One region of the Fructilactobacillus florum 8D genome, then DNA from elsewhere that is predicted to be linked to it. Evidence: riboswitches for the same ligand, from Rfam matches in the RefSeq annotation. Region 1 holds a riboswitch; the other holds the start of a gene.
The links. A riboswitch is a leader RNA that binds a small molecule or an ion and turns the genes downstream of it on or off. The one in region 1 is predicted to bind thiamine pyrophosphate.

Region 1 (7,630 bases):
TAGTGGAAAAGAGCCAAATCACAGCGCCAGCCTGCTGAGCAGTTTGGGCAAGCTCAACGATCGCCGGAGTGGTTCCAGAAGCAGATGCGAGTACTAATAAGTCGCCTTCTTGAATTGCTGGCGTCGTCGTTTCACCGACAACAAAGACGGTCTTGCCTAACTGCATCAAGCGCATTGCAAGCGCCTTGATTGCCAGCCCAGATCGTCCGCCCCCGGAAACAAAAATGCGGGGCGCTTGCTCGATTATTTCGCAGTCCCGGTTCGTTAAGTTAATCGGTTGTTTGGCTAGCTCGGCAATAATGGTTTGCCACGATTTTGAATTTACCATCTGGTTATTTAATTGCCGCTTTGAAGGATTTAGCGGCGCTTGTAGGATCGTCATTGGTTGCAATTCCAGCTCCAACAATTAGCAAGTCGGGATTAGCTTGCTTAATCTCATCCAAGTTAGTTAGCTTAATGCCACCTTCCAGCGCCGTCTTAGTTTTGGTGACGTTTTCCTTGATTGTGTTGAACGTTGCAAAAGGAGTTTCACCCTGGGCTTGAAGATCGTAACCGGTGTGAGTAGCAATGTAGTCTGCTCCCATTTGATCAATTTCTCGCGCTCGGCGAGCAACGTCGTGGACACCAATCATATCGACCAATAGTTCTTTTTTAGCCTGGTGAGCAACTTTAATGGCATCTCGGATGGATTGATCCTCAGCGACTCCCAGAATGGTAGTGATGTCAGCTCCATATTTAAATGCTTGACTAACTTCATACGAAGCAACGTCCATAATTTTAACATCAGCCAGTAAGGTTAAATTAGGGAAACGGTTCCTAATTTTAGCCAGGCCTTCAAGACCAAAATTAATCACAAGCGGAGTTCCATATTCTACGATATCAACGCTTTCCTGAGTCTTTTCAATCAAATTAATGGCCCCATCGATGTCCTCAAGGTCAATTGCAAGCTGTAACTTCATCATCTTCACACCTTTTCTAATAAGTTTATGTCATCAATGCTATTACTTTTTGTAATATATTTCATGGATTAGCACTTAGGCGTTAGGTGGTCCACTTATAATCGGTTTGTTCATGCGCTAAGAGCAACTTTTTTCTGGTAAGTCCACCAGCGTACCCGGTCAACTTACCGTTTTTTCCAAGAATTCGGTGACAAGGGATGATAATAGAAATTGGATTATTTGCAACCGCATTGGCAACTGCACGGACGGCGGCGGGATTAATTGGACGGGCCAGTTGTTGATACGTACAGGTTTTTCCCGATGGGATTTGCAAGAGGGCTCGGTAAACTCGTTGTTGAAATTCAGTTCCAGTTAAATCCAATGGGACGATCTGTGCCTCCGGATGTTGATTGGTAAAATAAAGATCCAACCAGTGGGCTGTCAGTGAAATAACAGCCGTTTTTCTCATAGGAACCTGGTTAAGTTTGAAATTGGCACCGTAATGGGCTTGTCCAACGAACCATAATCCGGCTAAGCCATTAGAGCTACTTAAGATGGTGATTTCCCCAATTGGGGATTGATAGTTTGATTTTGCTAACAAACGATAAAGACGACCTTTCTTAATGGTTGGTTTTTACAGATAGAAAATAAGCTGAACAACAAACAACCGAACAAGAATTAAATTCCAGTCCGGTTGTTGTGAAACTTTAATAATATTGATACGGTTGCCAAAGTCACGCGATTTTTTCGATACAGACTTCCGTCACTGGTAGCGGGGTTGATTGGGGACGGATTAGTTTGTGGAAATTTTCAGATCGTATCTGAATCGATGTGAGAGAGTTTCTATCCGTGTTCCAGCAAGGGGTGGGCACGAATGCTAATGCATTCTACTGAAATCTCATGCACCAAAGTATTGCTGGATCTTATCTTTTGGGACAGAAAGTGGATGGTGATGTTTGTCGATAATGAAGTAGACATACTCACCAATTCCATAGCGTCCGGCGCGATCAGGACCGGTAACAGTGGCACGGTGAAGTTGGGAACTGATCGTGATTACATTATTACCAATCACATTAGCAATAATCTGATCGCCATCTTTGATTCCGACTTTAACCATTCCAACACTCTGACTTCGATAGATCGGTTCTTTAAGTGTCATAACGTTCATCCTTTCTTATACAATTGTCAAATAACTAAATACCCCCGCTAACCATCTGAATTATAGCATGAACGATTGGTAATGATTAATTTTTAGCGGATCTCCTAGGCAATATTTGGTGAATTTGATATACTGAAAGACGATTATTAATATAAAACAGACACAAAATGTTAATGTTTTGGAGGAAACTATATTGAATAATAGGAAGTATGCCGTCGATGAAATCCCTTTAAACGAACGAAATATGACGTACTGGGATATGTTTGCGACGTGGTTTGGTGCTAATGCCAATAATGGAACGTGGTTCATTGGTGGTGTGATCGCAGCCGCTGGCTTTTTTGGTGGGATCGTTTCAATGTTGATTGGTGGGATTTTAGCGTATATCTTCTTAAGTTTAATGGGTTACGTTGGTTACCGAACGGGAGCAACGACGACCGTATTATCAAGAGGTGCGTTTGGAATTCGTGGGAGCATCGTCCCTTCATTGATTAATATTACGTTGTTTTTAGGCTGGACAGCTGTTAATACCTTTATTGCAGCCACTTCCTTAGCCTTTATTTTTCACAGTCTGTTTCGGTGGCCACTCTTTGGACAACCCGGAGGGAACTTGGGCATGGTTGTTGGGATCTTGATTATGAGTTTTTTGCATATTCTTAGTATCATTTCTGGACAACGATCAGTTCAGCTAGTAGAGCGCATTGGGGTCATTTTAGTGATCGTCTTTGTGTTATTAGAGGTAATCGTTGTCTTTAAAAATGTCTCCATCAGTCAGTTAGCCCACTATCGAATTCCGAAACTACAACAGATGCCACTGGGAGTGGCAATTGATACGATTGCAGCGGCTAGTCTTGGTTGGGTAGTCGGGGGCGCTGATTTCACAAGATTTACTCGCAGCAAGAAGACGGCCATTAGAGCTCCCTTTTGGGGTGCCCTTTTAGGGTTAATGAGTTTCACAATTATCGGGATTTGTACCACGATTAGTGTGGCGTTGACCTCGGGAACTTATGACCCCAACAACTCTGATCCAAGCATCATTGCTAACAAATTAGGGTTAGGTTTGATTGCAATGGTGGTAATTGTTTTGACGAGCATGACAGCTAATGCGGTTAATATTCAAGCGGGAGCTTCTGCTTTAAATAATTTGGTGCACAAACTTAGCCTTAATAAGGCATTGGTTGTAATTACCTTGTTGTCAATGATCTTAACCTTTATTCCATTACTTAGCGGGAGTTTTTTAAATTCATTTATTGCGTTTTTAGATTACACCGGGATGCTTCTTGGTCCGATCATTGCCATCATGGTTGTGGACTATTTTATCTTGAATCAAGATCACTATACGGCGCAAGCATTAGCTGACCCGCAGGGAAAACTTTGGTATCAGCATGGTTTTAATTGGATTGCATTAGGAACTTTATGCTTGGGAGTGCTACTCTACCTAGGATTAAAAAGTATTCCAGTGATTAGAACATCAGTTGGGGCAACTTTTATCACCATGGGTCTAGTAGCAGTGGGGTACTATTTGTTGACAAAAGGCATTAACCGGAAACAAGTTAATTAAAATTATGTTATAATTCAACTATAATAAAGAGTTGGGGTGCCACGAGCTGAGATTAAACCCATTGAACCTGATGTAGTCCGTACTACCGCAGGGAACTTCCTTAATTTAGAAAATTAGAATCGCACTCGAGACGATTTGTTTAGATTTCTAAAGCACTCAGCTGGTGGCGGAGTGCTTTTTATTTTGGAAAAATATGGGAGGAATAACGATGAAGCGATGGTTTAAAACGTGGCATTTAAAAAATATTATTTTAGTTACACTAATTGGGATTGTTTGCGGTCTGATTTTTTGGTTGATGGATCCATTATATTCGCTGGTAACCGCGCTACTAACTCCTGTGGGATTAGCTCCATTTGCAGGAGCGACTTTATTGGGTTTTTGGACGATGGCAGGGCCGCTGGCGTTGCTAGTCCTTAGGCGACCAGGAGCAGGTTTGTTGGCAGAGTTCTTTGGAGCAGCTGTTGAAATGCTACTAGGTGGAATTTGGGGGGCTGCGACCTTGGTCTCGGGACTGATACAGGGAAGTGGGTCTGAGCTAGGCTTTGCCTTAACTGGTTATCGTCGTTATGATTGGCTAGGAATATCATGTTCAGTAATAACGACGACCATTGTGACCTTTGGTTGGGAACTAATTAAGCAGGATTATGCAGGGTTTGGTTTTTGGATGCTAGTAGCAATGTTTCTAGTTAGCCTGCTTTCGGTATTTTTATTTAGTGGTCTATTGCCAAAATCAATTGCTAATTTACTGCAACGTTCGCATCTCTTGGATTGATATTCAAAATAAAAGCACGCTGATTTATAAGTCAGCGTGCTTTTATTTTGAAAACTAAGATTGCCATTAGTCAATTGTCCCGGGACGTCCCGCCTGAAAGCCCAAGATGATCATGAGAAAGCCAAGAATGATCAAGAATAAAAGAGCCCATCCAATTGAGTTAGTATGCGTTGCGATGAGTCCAAAAATAGTTGGACCTAGAGCAGCAAGGGTATATCCAATGGTTTGACTCATACCGGAAAGACTGGCAGCAGTTTCGTTTTGTTTAGTCCGTAGGGTAAAGAGCATCAAGCACAAACTAAATGATGCTCCGGTTGCTAACCCAAGTAAGATTGATGCCAGCAGTAGGATAATATAATTTGAACTGAGTAGTAGTGTAATCCCAACGATAAAAGTGCTCCCAGCGATTATGATAAAAATGGACTGGCTGTGCATTTTTTCAGCAAGCATAGGAACAAGGAAGGAGGCTGGTAGAATCATTAATTGCAACAGCCCTAACATGAAGCCTCCCGTAGCCGGTGAATAACCCTTTTGGTCAATGATGTTTGGTAACCAAGCCACGCAGGTGTAGAAAATTAGGGATTGAATGCCCATGAAAGTAGCTAGAGACCAAGCGGTTTTGGAACGGTATAAGTTAGTTGGTGCCGGCGCGGTTATTTTGGAATTAGTGGATGCCGATTGTTGCGAAGGCGAAGAGAAGTAGATGAGTAACCACAGAAATAGAATGGGAATAATAATAATGCCAACGGTTGCTAACGCAATTAGTGGCAGGTTGTTAACCTTTTCGAGGACCGGAATAGCAAGACTAGAACCCACAGCGCCCATGAAATTCATAGTAATGGTATAACCACTCGTAATTTTACCAACATGCTGGGGAAAGTAGCGCTTTGTGAGGGCAGGAAGTAAAACATTGCCAAAACAAATCCCGACAGCTAGGATGATGGTTCCCAGAAAGAGACCAAAATTGTTGGTAAACGAACGAATGAAGATGCCGATTAGCATTAAGATAATCGAGACAACGATGCTAAGATTTAATCCAATTTTTGTAGCAATTCTTGCAACGATAATCGACGTGAAAGCAAAGACCAACAGGCTAATGGAAGTTAGCTGGCTCAAGGTGGTCATTGACAATCCGGTAGTCTGGTTAAGGCGCGGTAGTAATGGACCGACTGAGGTAAGTGGAATCCGTAAAATAGCAGCTAATAAGAAGATTCCCAATAAAATTAATCTAGTTTGTTTTTTCATTATTAATTAGATCGTGTCCTTTCTCAAAAGAAGATCAGTTGTATTGTAGTATAGCATAATTTATCAAGAAGTCAGGAAGACTCGCGAGTGATTGGCTCGGATCCTTTACTAATTTGGTAAAATATTTTACACTAAACCCGTTGTTTAGATTCTTAGATTTAATGCTGGAAGCTTCCCATTATTTTTAAAAACCTATTGATAATGAGCTTAACTACTATTTTGGGGGACTCAACTATGAATTTTGTAAACGAACCAGAATTAGATCTTACGCAAGAAGCAGTTCAAAAGCATTTACAGCAAGCATTTGCTCAATTGGATGCAACTGATACACCAGACATTCCGCTGGTCATTGGCGGCAAACGAATCTATACTGATGAGACTTTGGCCAGCGTTAATCCAGCTCAGAAAAGTGAGGTTGTTGGGAACCTATCGTTAGCGCAGCCAGCCCAAATTGATGATGCCCTAGCTGCTGGCCGACGAGCATTTCAGGAGTGGAAATTTATATCTGTAGCCGATCGCAATCAGCTGGCGACCAAACTAGTTAATTTGGTTCGCGAGCATCGCTATGAATTAATTGCCATTATCGTGGAGGAAAGCGGTAAGAATGTTGGCGAAGCTGACGGCGAAATCTGTGAATTGATTGATTTTATTCATGCTTATATGATTGGAATGGAACAGTTAAAAGATGGATTAGATTACTTGGTCCCCTCGCCGGTGGAATCGCGCGAAGCTCGCTATTTACCGCTTGGAGTCGGAGCAGCGATTGCTCCTTGGAACTTTCCGCTTGCTATTTTAGGTGGCATGGTGATGGGAGCCGTTTTAGCTGGGAATGCTATGATTATGAAACCCTCATCGGATACGGCCGTGGTCGGTTATCGACTATTTGAATTAATGGAGCAGGCTGGTTTTCCAACGGGGCTGATTAATTTCATAACGGGCAAGAATGCAGAAATGGGAGATTACCTAGTTAAACACCCTAAATTACGGTTTATTAATTTCACGGGTTCAAAGCAAGTAGGATTGCACATTAACCAATTAGCAGCAACTCCACAGCCAGGACAGATTTGGATTAAACGAGTTGTTGCGGAAATGGGTGGTAAAAACGCCATTATTGTTGATGACGATGCTGATCTTGACCAAGCGGCAGCGGGAATTATTTCATCAGCCTTTACCATGCAGGGGCAGAAGTGTTCGGCTAACTCGCGCCTGATTGTGTTAGACTCCGTTTACGATCAGCTCTTAGCCAAGGTTGAGACCAGGATGAAAGCTTTAAATCATGATCCTGCCCGCGCAAATGGTGATGTCGGTCCTGTAATTGCTAAGCGTGCTTTTGATAAAATTACTAGTTATATTGATTACGGTAAGGACAATCCAGAGCAAAATACCCTGCTAGTCGGGGGAAATTATGATGATACACAGGGATGGTTTATTGAACCCACACTTTTTGAGGTTACAGCTACTTCACGGATTTTCAATGAAGAAATCTTTGGACCAGTGCTGGGGGTCATCAAGGTATCTTCGTTCGAAGAGGCTCTGCAGTTAGCAAATGATACAGCTTACGGTTTGACGGGGTCACTGTACTCTAAAAATCAAGCTCATATCAAAACCGTTGTTGACGATTGGTATGTGGGAAACTTGTACATTAATCGGAAAACGACGGGGGCCGTTGTTTACCAGCATCCCTTTGGTGGTTTCAATCTCTCAGGAACTGATGGGAAGACGGGAACAACTAATTACGTCCAACAATTTTTGGAACTACAGTCGGTTACTAACCATCATGGTTAGTTAAAAAGCACGCTAGTTAAAAACTAGCGTGCTTTTTAATGACGATTGTTAATATGCTATACTTTTATTATTACAGCAATTGAAAGGAAATCTTGATGAAGCGATTAGCAGTGTATTGTGGAGCCTATACGGGCAAAAATCCGGCTTATCGATTAGCAGCCACCCAGTTAGGG
Region 2 (7,630 bases), on a different contig from region 1:
AAAATTATTGACCGCCACACGGGTCATCAGAAAGATTTTGGGCGGACAAATTTAGATAATCGTTTATATAAAGCCAGTTTCAATATTAACTATAATCAATATAACGATGCGCTCTTGTTTAATTTTTTTGGAGTAAATAGCTATACCTCATCAATGAATAAGAACACTCATGATGCTTTGGCACAGCTAGGCTTGTATAGTCGCAATGAGCGAAGAATCAGTGTGAACGGTGTTACGCCCGTAACTGAGCAATTGCTGCGACTGGATCAGCGTTTGGTGATTGAACAGGATGGGAGCTATCGGGTCCACCATGATGCGCGTAATCGTGGATTAGGTTATGCCGTTTCTGAGCAAATCAATACCTATCATCCCGTTTCAAATCAGGTTTTTACTAATTTAAACCAGCTGGTGCAAAAAGAACAGGGGCGAACCAACAACTATTTCTTAGCCAATCAAATTGAGTTGGCACAAGTTCAAAAACAAGCTGGAATTTATCGCTATACAGTTAAAACAACCCCTAGAATAACTGGGAAACAGTACTTAGCTATTCCAACCAGTAGTCCTAATCAGCCTTTAGCTGTCAAAGTAAATGGACGCAGATTAAAAACGTCGGAACATCAACTAGGAGCTGAAATCATTCCGGTTGGTAAGTTTGCCAAAGGGCAGACTTATACAATTCAATTTAATTCAAGTACGAAACTTGCGAACCTTCAGAATAATTTAGTTGGTTTTGATGATGCAGGCTTTGATCGATATGTGACTGCAACAAATCCTTATCGGCTTAAAATCTCACATCCGGAGCGTTTGAAATTAAAAGGTCATGATTTTAAGGGGACGATTAAAACTACGACTAAGCGACCAGTAGTGCTGATTAGTTTGCCATATGATCGTGGGTGGCAGCTTACGGACGGGGGAAAACCTGTTAAAATAAAGAAAACAGTTGGTGGCTTGATGAGTGTTCACTTGACTCCTGGAAACCATGTACTTCATTTTAAGTATCAAACTCCAGGATTACGACTAGGAATGTTGATCAGTGCGCTCGGCCTTGTAGCCACTGCTGGCTTTTGGTGGTGGTTTAAAGATCAAAATAAGAGAGGAGTGGATTAGAAATGGCAGTTACAGCATATCTAGTACGGCACGGACAAACGTATCTTAATCTCTACAATAAGGTTCAGGGGTGGATTGATTCACCGCTCACCGAAAAGGGGATTCAAGATGCACGTACGGCTGGGGACCGACTAGCAACGATTAATTTTGATGCAGCTTTTACCAGTGACTCTGGGCGCGCGATCGCTACAGGACAAGAAATTCTAACTAAAAATCCAAACGGAATCAACGTGATCACCTATCAATTCCCTGAATTACGAGAGCAGTTTCATGGGTACTTTGAGGGAGAGAACTTAGAACAAATGTGGCAATTTGTGGGTGAACAAGTCCAAATTACCAATGAATCAGGCGTGTTAAACCACTTTGGTTTGGAGCGAGCTCGGGATCTAATCGCTAAAGCTGATTTGTATAATAACGCCGAGGATAATGCGCGGTTTTGGCAGCGATTGGATCGCGGCTTTGACCGGATCCGTTCGAATACAAAAGCGGGGCAACAAATTCTGATTGTTTCACATGGGATGACGATTCGTTCGATTGTTGATCGGTATGCTCCAGAACTTGATCAAGGGGATGCGGCCAAGAACGGTAGCATCACTAAATTAATAATTGAACCTGATGATATTAAAGTAGAATATTACAATAATATCGTCGGTGAAATCTAAGGTTGTCTTGGGGGTAAAAATCGGTTAGACTGATGGTATTCAAATAAAAGTTGGGGTGCCACGAGCTGAGATTATACCCATTGAACCTGATATAGTTCGCACTATCGCAGGAAACTTTCTTTAATTAGCCAATAATTCTGACTAGCTTTTGTCATCTTTATTAGCCTTCAGCTCGTGCTGAAGGCTTTTTTATTTGAACAAAATTAAGGGAGGAATTAACATGTCAAAACCAATCACTTCATTACAAAGACAATTGCAACAAATTGTAGCAAAACAGTTAGTAGATATCAGTAGGAATCCATTTGTGCAAGGCATTGCGGCTGGATCATTGCCCAGCACAGCAGTAGCAACATATGTCCAACAAGATAATCTCTATCTGCAAAAGTACTTAACAAATTACCAACAAGTTTTAGGAATCCTTGCTCCAGACCTGTTAGCGACAACTATCCATGCGATTGACACTGAAAATCGGGCTCACCAAGTATTATTAGCATTTCTTCAGACTGATAATGCCCAATTGATGAAAGGGACGGTAATTGAATTACCGACAACTAGGGCCTACTTGCAGCATATTCAAACGGCGATTACAGCAAACGCTTGGCAGGGATTAGCGGCGTTGTTGGCATGTCCACTTATCTACACGCAGCTTGCGGTCGAACTGCAGCAGCAACAAGCTGTTGTGCACCGTAATCCTTTTGCTGCTTGGATTGATTTTTATTTACCAAAAGCTGATTATTTTACAAAACGAATGATTGAACTATTTGTGAATGAAGGACAAACCAAGTCTGACTACCAGCAGTTTCATGCTTTACAACGATTTGAAGCCAGTTGTAAATATGAAAATGCCTTTTTTACGCAAGCAATGGAGGAGTAGCATGATACAGCAATATCCAACGGCATTGACAATTGCCGGTAGTGATTCTGGTGGTGGGGCCGGATTACAAGCAGATTTAAAAACGATGCAGGCATGTCAGACGTTTAGCACCAACGTTATAGTTGGGATAACGGCCCAGAATACTTTGGGAGTCCAGGGGCAGTATCCCTTACCAAAGCAGGTTGTTACGCGCCAGTTTGCTTCGATTTTAGCCGACTTTCATATTCAAGCCGTTAAGACAGGAGCTTTGTTTGATGCGGAACATGTACAAATGGTCGCTGACGAACTGCAGTGGAGCCGATTACCCAATCTAACGGTCGATCCGGTCATGATTGCTAAAGGCGGAGCGCACTTATTGACACCAGCGGGGATTAGAAAGATAAAAAGCCAGTTGCTACCGCAAGCGACGATCGTTACGCCTAATTTACCAGAAGCAGAGTTGTTAGCAGAACAACAGATTATTTCTGAGGCTGACCGGTTAAGTGCGGCTAAGAAGATTCAGCAGTTAGGAGCAAAAAATGTGATTATTAAGGGCGGACACGGATCAGGTCCGCTGGTTAAGGACTATGTAAGGTTAGCTAACGGGGATGATTTTTGGTTGACCGCTCCACGAGTCAAAACTAAGCGAACGCACGGAACGGGAGATACTTTGTCTGCCTCGATAACAGCATTTTTAGCTCAAGGATTGGGAATTTCAACAGCCATTCAACGAGCCCACGCTTATTTGGAAATGATCATCGAGAAACCATTAGTGCTTGGTCATGGGCACGGTCCATTAAATCATGGGGGATGGAGTGCGCATGATGAAATTTAAACCAGAAATGTTGCAAGTTTATCTAGTGATTGGGACGGCGAACGTGGATTATCGAGTAGATCGGTTGTTGGCGGTGGTCGCTGCAGCCGTTCGTTTGGGGGTCACGGCGGTCCAGTTTCGCGAAAAGGATCAAAGTCGCTTGACTTTTGCTGAACAGGTTCAACTCGGGCGGGCGGTACATCGTTTGACAGCTGCCCAGCAAGTTCCACTTTTTGTCGATGATAATTTTAAGTTGGCACAAGCCGTTGGGGCTGAGGGACTGCATCTTGGTCAAACTGATCCTTGGCCCGCATTGAAGCAGAAACAACAAGCTAATTTAATGGTTGGCCTATCAGTTCATGATTTTACTGAACTAAATCAGAGTCGCTCGTTGTTACCATACATTGACTATCTTGGGGTCGGACCAGTTTTTGCGACTAAAACAAAGTCAGATGCTAAAGCTCCCATTGGGACGTCAGGGCTAATGGATATGGTTCAACAGACTGATTTACCACTCGTGGCAATTGGTGGGATTAGTGAACGCAATGTTTGGAAACTTAAAACAATCCCAATTGCTGGGGTAGCAGTGATTTCAGCAATTACGACCAGTTCAAAGTTAGCGACGACCATCAGAACTTTAAAACTCCAAGGAGGTTTTCATGACCAGTAATCTAATCGCACAAATTAGACAGCATAATCCAATTGTTTTGAATATTGCTAATCAAGTTACGCCGCAACGGGTTGCTGATGGAATTAATTTCTTAGGGGGTTCCCCCATGATGGTCTCCGATCCACTCGAGGTAGCTGAGTTGGCTAAGTTGGCTCAGGCCGTTACTCTTAATTTGGGCTCGACCAGTCCCACGGCACAATTAGATATGCTTACAGCGGGTCGAAGCGCTAATCAACATCAACTTCCGGTAGTTTTTGATCCAGTGGCGGTGGGGGCTTCATCCGTTCGAACAGAGCGTACCCAGCAGCTTTTGCAACAAGTCAAGGTAGATACGATACGTGGCAATGCCGCGGAAATTGCTCAGCTAGCGGGAATTGCTTGGCAAATTCATGGAATCGATGCGGGAGCTGGTGAGGTTAAGGTTTCAACCATTGCCAAACAAGCCGCCCAGAAGCTACGGTGTCGAGTCGTATTATCAGGCGCTCATGACATCATTACTGATGGAGTCAATGGGTATGAAGTGCACAATGATGTAAGTTTGTTAGCAACTAATGTTGGAATGGGTGATGTGCTAGATGGTATTTTAGCCACTGCAATTTCACAAGCAACGAGTCTTTATGACCTAGCCTTGGCAACGGGAATCCTGCCGGTAGCCGCCGAACGAGCACTTGTTAAAACTGGCACTCGGCCGGCATCATTTTTAGTCGAAACTTACAACCAACTGGCAGCCTTGGATGATACCCAGCTGGATGATAGACTGCAACTATCAACAATCTAATTTTACAAATTGTTTTTTTGTTGGAAAGGGTTAAGATGGGATTACGATACTTGAAGCTAACTTAGCAAACAGCAAGGAGTCCTATGATGAGTCAACCAACTAATGATGTAGCTGCGCAATTGGAAATCCCCCAGTTGGAACAACAGTTGCAAACATCGGTAACGACCGGTTTGGATACGCAAACGGCACAAAAACGATTTCAAACTGATGGTGCCAATGTAATCGAAAGTGGTCAGCATACTAACCGACTGCTTGATTTTCTACAAAATTTCACTTCGCTCATGGCTTGCCTATTATGGGTTTCGGGGTTAATTGCCATGGTATCAGGAACCGTTGAATTAGGAATAGCAATTTGGGCAGTTAATATTATCAACGGTCTGTTTTCATACTGGGAAGCGCATGCAGCTAAAAAAGCAACGGATGCTTTGAGTAAGATGCTGCCAACCACTGTTAACGTCCTTCGTGATGGCCACCAACAAGCTATTCTAGTACAAAACGTGGTTCCAGGTGATGTGGTAGAAATTCAGGCAGGGGATGCAGTTCCTGCTGATGCGCGGGTTTTATCAGCTGCCAATTTACAAATTGATGAATCTTCATTGACGGGCGAGTCTGTGCCCGTTGCTAAAAAATCTACCTATCAACATGGGGATGGGAAGTTTTCGATTACAAACATTATCTACGCAGGCACGGTGGTTACCACTGGAACAGCTCAGGCGGTAGTTCTTGCTACAGGAATGCAGACGGAGTTTGGTAAAATTGCCCATTTGACCGAAGCACAAAGTTCAATGGTTTCACCACTGACAAACGAACTTAATCGTTTAACGCGGCAGCTATCTGTAATTGCATTGCTAATTGGACTTGGATTTTTTATTCTTGCAATTTTCTTTGTTCATTATCCCGTCGCAAAAGCCTTTATCTTTGCGCTTGGGATGATTGTTGCTTTTATTCCCGAGGGCTTGCTGCCAACGGTGACGCTCTCGTTAGCGCGTGGGACCCAGGAGATGGCAAAAAAACACGCACTCTTAAAGAGTTTAAACAGTGTTGAAACGTTGGGAGAAACGAGCGTGATCTGTTCTGATAAAACAGGGACGCTAACGCAAAATCAAATGACCGTTACCCATCTCTGGTTGCCAGCAGAGGAGTTTACGGTGACCGGGACGGGTTATTTTAACAATGGTCAAATTCAATTCCAAAAAGAACCGGTGAAGTTAGCGCAGCACCCTGATTTAAATCGGTTACTAGACATTGCGTTGTTAAATAATGATACGCAGGTCGTCAGTGAAGCTGATGGTAAGCAAGCCCCCAAAATTTTAGGAACACCGACGGAGGCAGGACTTTGTATTGTAACTGCGAAGGCTGGATTAAATTTACCTGAGCGACAACAGGCAGCACCGCGTTTGACGGAATTGCCATTTGATTCAGATCGAAAAAGAATGACGACGATCCAAAAACAGACCAACGCGCCTGACTTGATTTATGTTAAGGGAGCTTTGTCAACCATGCTTCCGGTTTGTGATCGGATTTTAGATGGCAATCAAGTTCGCCCACTAACAGCTGCCGATCAGCAACGACTACAACAGGCCAATCAGGATTACGCGGCTCAAGGGCTTCGTTCTCTGGCCTTTGCTTATCGAGAAGCAACTGACGCTGATCAGGGGAAGTATGCGATTTCCACCGCTGAACAGCATTTGATCTTTGTTGGCTTAGCGGTAATGCAAGATCCTCCTCGACCAGAAATCTATCAGGCCGTTCAAAAATGTCAAAATGCTCACATTAAAATCATCATGGTTACTGGTGATAGCGCTCTGACGGCGAAAAGTATTGCTGTAAAAATCGGCATTGTTTCGGATCAAGCCCGAGTGATTACTGGAGAAGAACTGGCCCAGTTGAGTGATGCCCAATTACAAGCTGCGGTTAAAAACGAAGTTATTTTTGCAAGAGTGGCACCGGCAGATAAGTATCGCATTGTTTCGATGTGTCAAGCTAACGGTGAGATTGTTGCCTCAACTGGTGACGGGGTTAATGATGCCCCCGCCTTAAAGCGAGCTAACATTGGAATTGCAATGGGATTGAACGGGACGGATGTTGCCAAACAAGCTGCGGATATGATTTTGACGGATGATAACTTTGCTTCGATTGTTGCTGCCATTGAAGTAGGACGCACCGTTTATAAAAACATTCAAAAATTTCTGACGTATATTTTCACTAGTAACGTCGGCGAAGCCTTTCCTTCACTGCTCTTCTTGGCTTCCGGAGGCTTGATTCCTTTGCCACTAACAGTGATGCAGATTTTAACGGTTGATTTAGGGACGGATATGCTGCCGGCCCTTGGTTTGGGCGCTGAGCCAAGTGAACCGGGGGTAATGAACCAACCACCCCGAGCACGGACGGCCCACTTGTTAACTCCGGGAATTATATGGAAAAGTTTTGGATATTATGGTTTGCTGGGAGCGTTGATTTCAACGGGAGGGTATTTCTTTGTTAATTGGCAATTTGGTTTTCCACAGGTACCCCTAGCTAGCACCGGAAAAGTTTATGCAATGGCTACGACCATGACCCTAGCGGCAATTGTCTTTTCACAAATTGCTAATGTTCTAAATTGCCGAACTGAAACGACGTCACTGTTTCGAGTCGGGGTGTTCTCAAACCATCGGATTATCAGTGGAATTATTTTTGAAATTTTGCTGTTAGCATTTTTGGCGTACACACCAGGAGTTCAGAGCCTCTTTGGCACTGCTCCATTGAA

Region 2: linked by a shared signal. The riboswitch ahead of B808_RS01970 (TenA family protein) and the one ahead of B808_RS02740 (ECF transporter S component) in region 1 are both predicted to bind thiamine pyrophosphate.

What each region holds. Positions count from the first base shown of each region.
Region 1 is NZ_ALXG01000026.1:18,267-25,896, reverse strand. Features, by position in the region: gene hxlB (6-phospho-3-hexuloisomerase) at 1-382, opposite strand, end outside; gene hxlA (3-hexulose-6-phosphate synthase) at 333-962, opposite strand; gene B808_RS02755 (methylated-DNA--[protein]-cysteine S-methyltransferase) at 1,042-1,539, opposite strand; gene B808_RS02750 (hypothetical protein) at 1,837-2,097, opposite strand; gene B808_RS02745 (purine-cytosine permease family protein) at 2,291-3,655, shown strand; TPP riboswitch at 3,678-3,766, shown strand; gene B808_RS02740 (ECF transporter S component) at 3,864-4,427, shown strand; gene B808_RS02735 (MFS transporter) at 4,494-5,672, opposite strand; gene B808_RS02730 (aldehyde dehydrogenase family protein) at 5,907-7,457, shown strand; gene B808_RS02725 (LOG family protein) at 7,553-7,630, shown strand, end outside.
Region 2 is NZ_ALXG01000016.1:2,196-9,825, forward strand. Features, by position in the region: gene B808_RS01960 (YfhO family protein) at 1-1,107, shown strand, start outside; gene B808_RS01965 (histidine phosphatase family protein) at 1,110-1,769, shown strand; TPP riboswitch at 1,811-1,899, shown strand; gene B808_RS01970 (TenA family protein) at 1,990-2,643, shown strand; gene thiD (bifunctional hydroxymethylpyrimidine kinase/phosphomethylpyrimidine kinase) at 2,645-3,457, shown strand; gene thiE (thiamine phosphate synthase) at 3,444-4,106, shown strand; gene thiM (hydroxyethylthiazole kinase) at 4,096-4,884, shown strand; gene B808_RS01990 (cation-translocating P-type ATPase) at 4,971-7,630, shown strand, end outside.